Regions from separate parts of the Streptomyces sp. NPDC051218 genome, predicted to be linked through region 2. Evidence: riboswitches for the same ligand, from Rfam matches in the RefSeq annotation. Region 2 holds a riboswitch; the other holds the start of a gene.

Evidence for each region. A riboswitch is a leader RNA that binds a small molecule or an ion and turns the genes downstream of it on or off. The one in region 2 is predicted to bind cobalamin.
Region 1: it holds a riboswitch for cobalamin, as region 2 does, so the genes downstream of both, ACIBCK_RS00330 (cobalamin biosynthesis protein) here and ACIBCK_RS24690 (CoA-acylating methylmalonate-semialdehyde dehydrogenase) in region 2, are expected to answer to the same signal.

The regions. Positions count from the first base shown of each region.
Region 1 is NZ_JBITEU010000001.1:59,765-64,018, forward strand. It holds gene ACIBCK_RS00320 (anion permease) at 263-1,537, shown strand; gene ACIBCK_RS00325 (hypothetical protein) at 1,550-1,810, shown strand; cobalamin riboswitch at 1,917-2,059, shown strand; gene ACIBCK_RS00330 (cobalamin biosynthesis protein) at 2,167-3,108, shown strand; gene ACIBCK_RS00335 (cobyric acid synthase) at 3,105-4,254, shown strand, end outside.
Region 2 is NZ_JBITEU010000008.1:257,334-261,587, forward strand. It holds gene ACIBCK_RS24690 (CoA-acylating methylmalonate-semialdehyde dehydrogenase) at 1-1,205, opposite strand, end outside; cobalamin riboswitch at 1,448-1,633, opposite strand; gene ACIBCK_RS24695 (GNAT family N-acetyltransferase) at 1,637-2,227, opposite strand; gene tsaD (tRNA (adenosine(37)-N6)-threonylcarbamoyltransferase complex transferase subunit TsaD) at 2,227-3,291, opposite strand; gene ACIBCK_RS24705 (short-chain fatty acyl-CoA regulator family protein) at 3,393-4,254, opposite strand, start outside.

The DNA.
Region 1 (4,254 bases), on a different contig from region 2:
GTGATCAGAATCTCTTCGGCGGCTCGCCGAGCCGCCCCGAGGGGTGTGCACGGGGATGGTGAGGCACCCTGGGAAGCCGGGATTCCGGGCCTCCCGCCCGGCCTCCCGCCGCCGCTCCGGTCGATCACCGGCACGGCACAAGCGGAACCGGAGCGAAGGCGCCCCGAATTGAGTCACCGCACGGCCCGGCCCAGTTCACTTTCCGTTCACCAAGGTTGCCTACGTTCCAATTGCCACTGACGTCCAACAGAAGCCTGGGTAAATGGAACACATCACGCTTCTCCTCGGGATCGTGATCGTTACCGCTCTCGTGTTCGACTTCACGAACGGTTTCCACGACACAGCCAACGCGATGGCTACCACCATCTCGACTGGCGCTCTCAAGCCCAAGACGGCGGTGGCCATGTCCGCCGTGCTGAATCTCGTCGGCGCTTTCCTCTCCGTCGAAGTCGCCAAGACGATCTCTGGCGGCATCGTCAACGAGGACGGACTGAAGACAGAGGTGATCTTCGCGGCCCTGGTCGGCGCGATCCTCTGGAATCTGCTGACCTGGCTGGTGGGCCTGCCCTCCAGTTCCTCCCACGCACTCTTCGGTGGCCTCATCGGCGCCGCGGTCATGTCGATGGGCTGGTCGTCGATCAACGGCGGCACCGTCGTCACCAAGATCCTGATCCCGGCCCTGGCCGCGCCTCTCGTGGCGGGTCTCGCCGCGCTGGTGGCCACGCGCCTGACGTACCGGATCGGCCGCAACACCGACACCAAGGCCACGGCCAAGGGTTACCGCGCCGGACAGATCGCCTCCGCGGGCCTCGTCTCGCTGGCCCACGGCACGAACGACGCGCAGAAGACCATGGGCATCATCACGCTCGCCCTGGTCACCGGCGGCGTCCTGAACCCGGGCGCCAACCCCCCGATGTGGGTCATCGTCTCGGCCGGTGTCGCCATCGCGCTCGGCACCTACCTCGGCGGCTGGCGCATCATCCGCACCATGGGCAAGGGCCTCACCGACCTCCAGCCGCAGCAGGGCTTCGCCGCCCAGACCAGCGCCGCGACAGTCATCCTGGCCTCCTCGCACATCGGTTTCTCGCTCTCCACCACGCAGTCCTGCTCCGGCGCCGTCATGGGCGCGGGCCTCGGCCGCAAGGGCGGCGTGGTCCGCTGGTCCACGGCGACCCGCATGTTCGTCGCCTGGGGTCTGACCCTGCCGGCCGCCGGTCTGGTCGGCGCGGGGGCCGAGTTCCTCACCAAGCAGGGCCCTTGGGGCATCGCGGCCACCGCCGCGCTCCTCATCGGCGGCTCCGCCGTCATCTGGGTGCTGTCCCGGCGCAACGCCGTCGACCACACGAACGTCGCCGACGACGAGATCGGCGGCTCCTCCGCCGCCGAGCCCGTGGGCGTCGTGACCAACGCGATGGCCGCCGTCACACCGCCCCCCACCGGGTCGGCCGTGGCCAGCGCGGACATCGACTTCGTCAAGGCCACCATCGCGGCCCCGACCAGCACCGTGGCGGACCCCGCCCGGCCCGCCACGGTGTAAGGAAGAGTCAGCATGGACATCGACTGGGCAGCTCTCGGCTCCGTCTTCGGAGTCAGCCTCGCGGTGACGGTGGCCCTGGTGGGCCTGTTCACCCTCGGCATCGTCGGCCTCTCCAAGCGCGAGGCGGCCACGTCCGGCGCCGCCACCGCGGGAGCCTCCGCGGGTGCGTCCACGGCGGGCGGCACCGCCGCCGCGGCACGCACGGGCGCGTATGTGTGCTTCGCGCTCTGCGCGGCGGCCGTGGCGTACGGGATCTATCTGATCGTCGCCTGACGACCGGGCTTCAAGGTGGGGTGCGGGACGCTTCTGCGTCCCGCACCCCACCTTCGTATGTGGGCCTCCGCACACTCTCCCGTCGCAGGTCAACGGCGAGTTGACGGGCCTTCGCGGGCCGTGGTGGACTGCCGGAGCCAATACGGCAGCAGGAGAGGAAGCCGGTGCGAATCCGGCGCGGTCCCGCCACTGTCATCGAGGAGCTGACTCCTCGGAAGCCAGGAACTCTCGCCGCCGATCACGTCGAACCAGGGCGCGGACACCCTGAGTGAGGACATTCGCCATGCGCGGCCGCCCGTTGCCGGACCAGTTCCCGAGCGTGAGCTCTCCTCTCGGCACGACGACCGGCTGAAGCCATGCGTGCCGATCGCGACTTCGCGTACGGCGCCGCCGCCGGCCTCCTCGGTGATCTGTTCCTCGGCGATCCCCGCCGCGGGCATCCGGTCGCCGCGTTCGGGCGGGCCGCGAGCGCTGTCGAGCGACTGCTCTGGCGTGACCACCGCGGGTGGGGCGCCCTGCACACCGTGGTGTGCGCCGGAGGCGCGACCGGCGCCGCCGTCCTGGCCTCTTCTCTTGTACGTGACGCGCGCGCCGCGTCCGTCGCGCTGACCGCCGCGACCACTTGGGCCGTGGTCGGCGGCACCTCGCTGGGGCGTGAGGCGCGGGCCATCGGCGGGGCGCTCGCCGCCGGGGACATCGAGGTGGCGCGGGAGCGGCTGCCGCATCTGTGCGGCCGCGATCCGCAGGCGCTCGACGCCGACGGCATCGCGCGGGCCGTGGTCGAGTCCGTCGCCGAGAACACGTCCGACGCCGTGGTCGGGGCCTTGGTGTGGGGGGCCCTTGGCGGGGTCCCCGGCCTGGTCGGCTTCCGGGCCGTCAACACGCTCGACGCCATGGTCGGGCACAAGTCCGTGAAGTACCGGCGCTACGGGTGGGCCTCCGCCCGCCTCGACGACGTACTGGGGTGGCCGGGCGCCCGGCTCACCGCGGTGCTCGCGGCTGCCGCCGGGGACGCGCCGCGCGGCGCGGTGCGGGCCTGGCGTGACGATGCCGCCAAGCATCCGAGCCCCAACGCGGGGCCCGTCGAGGCCGCCTTCGCCGGGGCGTTGGGCGTACGGCTCGGGGGGACTCTCTCGTACGCGGGGCGGGTAGAGCACCGGCCTGTCCTGAACGGGGACGGGCGGGGCGTCGAAGTCACCGACATCGAGCGGGCCGTGAAGCTGTCGCGGCGGGTCGGGCTGCTCGCCCTCGGCGTCGCGGCGGCCGTGAGCACGCTACGGAAAGGCAGGGCCTCATGAGTGGTGGGCTGCTCGTCGCAGGAACCACGTCCGACGCGGGCAAGAGCGTCGTCACCGCCGGTATCTGCCGGTGGCTGGCGCGCAAGGGGGTCTCCGTCGCGCCCTTCAAGGCGCAGAACATGTCCCTCAACTCCTTTGTCACGCGCGAAGGCGCCGAGATCGGGCGGGCCCAGGCCATGCAGGCGCAGGCCGCCCGGGTCGAGCCGACCGCGCTGATGAATCCGGTCCTTCTCAAGCCGGGCAGCGACCGCAGCAGCCAGGTCGTCCTGATGGGCAAGCCGGTCGGCGAGATGAGCGCGCGCGGCTACCACGGTGGGCGGCAGGAAGCGTTGTTGTCGACCGTCGTGGGATGCCTCGAGGAACTTCGGGGCAGCTATGACGCCGTGATCTGCGAAGGTGCGGGCAGCCCCGCGGAGATCAATCTGCGGCGTACGGACATCGTGAACATGGGGATCGCGCGGGCCGCCCGCTTCCCCGTGGTCGTGGTGGGAGACATCGACCGCGGGGGCGTCTTCGCCTCCTTCTTCGGGACGACGGCGCTGCTGAGCGCCGAGGACCAGGAGCTGGTCGCCGGGTATCTCGTCAACAAGTTCCGGGGCGATGTCTCGCTGCTCGAACCGGGGCTCGACATGCTTCATGAGCTGACCGGGCGGCGCACGTTCGGTGTGCTGCCGTTCCAGCACGGCCTCGGCATCGACGAGGAGGACGGGCTCCGGGTCTCCCTGCGGGGTGCCGTGCGGGAGTCCGTGGTCGCTCCCCCGGTCGGTGAGGACGTGCTGCGGGTCGCCGTCTGTGCCGTACCGCTGATGTCGAACTTCACGGACGTGGACGCGCTGGCCGCCGAACCCGGCGTCGTCGTGCGGTTCGTGGACCGGGCGGAAGAGCTGGTCGACGCCGATCTCGTGATCGTGCCGGGGACGCGCGGCACGGTCCGTGCCCTGGAGTGGCTGCGCGAGCGCGGCCTCGCCGCCGCCATCGCGCGTCGCGCCGCCGAGGGGCGTCCCGTGCTCGGGATCTGCGGCGGCTTCCAGGTGCTCGGCGAGCACATCGAGGACGACGTCGAGTCGCGGGCGGGAGCCGTGGACGGGCTCGGCCTGCTGCCCGTACGCGTGCGGTTCGCGCGCGAGAAGACCCTCGCCAGACCGG
Region 2 (4,254 bases):
AGGGCTTCCTCGTAGTCGGCGGCGCGTACGACGCACAGGACGGGGCCGAAGATCTCCTCGCGGTAGATCCGCATCCGAGGTCCGACCCGGTCGAAGAGCGAGGCACCCGCGAAGAACCCGTCCTCATGGCCCGACAGCTTGAACCGCCCTCCGTCGACCACGAGTTCGGCACCCTCGTTGACGCCGATGTCCACGTACCTGCGGACCCGGTCGAGCGCGTCCCTGCTGACGAGCGGGCCGAAGTCGGCCCGAGGGTCGTCGCTGCGGCCGACGCGGAGCGTGCCGATGCGCTCCTTGAGCGCGGCCACCAGCGCGTCGGCGGTCTCCTCGCCGACGGGCACGGCCACGGAGATGGCCATGCAGCGCTCGCCCGCCGAGCCGTATCCGGCGCCGATGAGCGCGTCGACTGCCTGGTCGATGTCGGCGTCCGGCATCACGATCATGTGGTTCTTGGCGCCGCCGAAGCACTGGGCGCGCTTGCCGTGCGCGGCGGCGGTGGCGTAGATGTGCGCGGCGACCGGTGTGGAGCCCACGAAGCCGAGCGCGCCGACCCTGGGGTCCGCAAGGAGGGTGTCGACCGCTTCCTTGCCGCCGTTGACGACGTTCAGGACGCCGGGCGGCAGGCCTGCCTCCAGGAGCAGTTCGGCAAGACGCAGGGGCACGGAGGGGTCGCGCTCGGAGGGCTTGAGGATGAACGCGTTGCCGCAGGCGATGGCGGGCGCCGCCTTCCACAGCGGGATCATCGCGGGGAAGTTGAACGGGGTGATCCCCGCGACCACACCGATCGGGGAGCGCAGCGAGTGCACGTCGATGCCGCTGCCCGCGTTGTCCGTGAACTCGCCCTTGAGCAGGTGCGGGATCCCGGCGGCGAACTCCACGACTTCCAGGCCGCGTTGGATGTCGCCGTGCGCGTCGGCCACGGTCTTGCCGTGCTCTGCGGACAACAGCCCTGCCAGGGACTCGCGTTCGGCCTCGACGAGCTGGAGGAAGCGCAGCAGGACGCGGGCGCGTCGCTGCGGGTTCCACCTCGCCCATTCTCGCTGGGCGTTGACCGCGTCGGCGATCGCCGCCTCGGTGTCGGGCCGGCCCGCGAGCGGTACGCGGGCCTGGACGGTGCCGGTGTTGGGGTCGTACACGTCGCCGAAGAGGCCCGACGTGCCGGCGGTGTGCTTGCCGCCGATGAAGTGCGTGAGTTCACGGACCATGGGTGCCTGCTCTCGTCAGGTGAGATCCGGGGACGGCACGGCGCGCCGCCGACGGGGCGCACGGATGCGTGCGCTGCCGGCGTCAGCCGCGGGACAGCGGATGTCGGGGCCGTCAGGCGTGGGTCGAGACCGCCCGGGGTCGCGAAGTCCTATGAGCGCGTGGTGAGTTGTGTGCGCTCCGCCGGATCACCAGGGTCGTGGGTACGGACCGGTGCCATGCGTGTCTGCTCCATCCTCGTGGACAACACGGAACATTCCGCGGCCGGTATCCTGACTCCCGGATCTCCGCGCGCCGCCCGCCTTCCCGGCAGACTTCGCCAGTGGCGTGTGGATGGCAGCACACTCCCCGGTCACAGTGGCGGGACCGTGCCGGATTCACACCGGCTTCCCTGCACCGCGGACCTTGTGCCACGAACATATAGTTGGACGCCCTAGTAAGTCCACCCCTCCCCGCCGCGGGACACCGCGAGGGTCCTGGCGGGGTGGCGGGGGCCGAGGAAGACGACGACGCCCTTGCCGTCGGGGGCGGGGTGCGTCGCCTGGGTCCAGCCCTGGCGGCCGTAGAAGCCCATGGCCTGCGGCGATTTGACCGAAGTCAGCAGCCAGAGACGGCCGTCGGGGGCGCCGGCGGCCATCGCGTCAAGGAGGGCGGCCCCGGTACCGGCACCCTGGGCGGCGGGGCGCACGGCGAGTTCGTCTATCTCGCGGGCCCCGCACAGCCACGACAGGGTGCGCTCGGCACCGAGTCCGGCCGCCGCCTGCGGGTAGCAGCGGTCGGCGGGAAAGGGGGCGGGCGTGGTCCATCCGGTGGCGAACCCTGTGATGCCCGCACCCTCCAGGGCGACCGCCGCGGTGAAGCCGGGGCGCCGTATGTCGTCGTGGAGCCGGACCAGGAACTGCGCCACCCTCTCCTCGTCCTCGTACCAGGGCGCCGCGCGGAAGGCTTCGGCGTAGACGCCGCGCAAGTCGTCCACGTGCGCGAGCAGTTGCTCACCGCTCAGCAGCCGTACGACCGAGGCCATCAGGCAGCCCTCGCCGTGGCCGCCCTCGGCTGCAGGGCCGCGTACGCGAGGGGAGCCGACGGGTCGATCGACACGTCCCAGGGCGCGGGTTCGGCCCCGGAGCGTACGAGCAGGTCGCCGACGGCGGCGATCATCGCGCCGTTGTCGGTGCACAGGGTCATCGGGGGTACGCGCAGCCGCACGCCCGCGGCGGCGCACCGCTCCTCGGCGAGCGTCCGCACGCGCGAGTTGGCGGCGACACCGCCCACCACGACGAGGGTCCCGACCCCGTGGTCCCGGCAGGCGGCGAGCGCCTTGCGGGTCAGTACGTCCGCGACGGCCTCCTGGAGCGAGGCCGCGCCGTCGGCCACCAGAAGGTCGCGGCCGGCGTGCCCCTCGGCCCAGCGCGCGGCGGCGGTCTTGAGACCGGAGAAGGAGAACGCGTACGGGTCGTCCTTCGGCCCGGTGAGGGGGCGGGGGAAGGCCACCGCCCGCGGATCGCCGCTCCGTGCGGCGCGGTCGATGGCGGGGCCGCCCGGATACGGCAGGCCGAAGACGCGGGCGACCTTATCGAAGCACTCGCCCGCCGCGTCGTCCAGGGTGTCCCCCAGGTGCACGATCGGATCGCGGGCCAGGTCCCGGACGAGCAGCAGGGAGGTGTGCCCGCCCGAGACGATCAGGACCACGCAGGGGTCGGGCAGCGGGCCGTGCTCCAGCGTGTCGGCGGCGACATGCCCGGCCAGGTGGTGCACCCCGTACAGCGGGACGTCGAGCTCGTAGGCCAGGGTCTTGGCTCCCGCGACGCCGACCTGGAGCGCGCCGGACAGACCGGGGCCCGTGGTGACCGCCACCGCGCCGATGTCGGACAGCTTCAGACCCGCCTGGTCGAGGGCGCGCCGGACGACCGGGGTGAAGGAGTGCAGGTGCGCTCGTGCGGCGATCTCGGGGACCACGCCGCCGAACCGGGCGTGCTCGTCCATGCTCGACGCCACCGCGTGGGCGAGCAACCGCCCTTGCGAGACGATCCCCGCTCCGGTCTCGTCGCACGACGACTCGATCCCCAGCACAATGCGCCCCGCTGCCACCGGCGTCTCCTTCACCTACAGCCTCTTTCTGCCTGTGAAGTGTAGTTGCAAGTAATGTGCAATAAGACCCGCAGGTGTGCCCGCGGGTCTGCCGTGAGACCTCAGGGCCTCTCCTGTTCCCCGGCCACCGGATAGGGAATGAAGGTGCTGCTGTTCTCGTCGATGGCCAGGCGCCGGTCCAGCGGCGGCACCGCCCGCTGGGGGCAGTCGGTGCGTTCGCAGAGGCGGCAGCCCATGCCGATGGGCACGGCGGACGATGCGCTGTCGAGATCGAGGCCGTCGGAGTAGACGAGCCGTGCCGCATGGCGGATCTCGCAGCCGAGGCCGATGGCGAACGTCTTGCCGGGCTCTCCCCAGCCGCCGCGGTGCCGGGTGACCGCACGGGCGGTCCACAGGAAACGCTGCCCGTCGGGCATGGCGGCGACCTGGACGTGGATGCGGCCCGGCGCGGCGAAGGCCTCGTACACGTTCCACAGCGGGCAGGTGCCGCCCGCTCGGGAGAAGTGGAACGCGGTGGCCGACTGACGCTTCGACATGTTGCCCGCCCTGTCGACGCGGACGAAGGAGAAGGGCACCCCGCGCAGCCGGGGGCGCTGGAGGGTGCTGAGGCGGTGGCAGATGGTCTCGTAGCCGAGGCCGAAGTGGTCGGTGAGCCGCTCGATGTCGTAACGGAACTCCTCCGCCGCGGCGTGGAAGCGGCGGTAGGGCAGGATCAGCGCGGCCGCGAAGTAGTTGGCGATGCCGATGCGGGCCAGCGGCCAGGCCGCGGTCTCCTGGCCGAAGTCCTCCGAAGCGAGCGCGGAGATCTCGTCCGCGTACTCCAGGAGAGCGAGCTGGGTCGCCATCCGGAACGCCTGTTGGCCGGGGCGCAGCCGGTTGGAGAGGTGCAGGACCCGGGCCGTTGGATCGTAGTGGTGCAGGAGTTGGTCGGCGTCCGCGGCCAGGCGCACCCCGTGGCGCTCG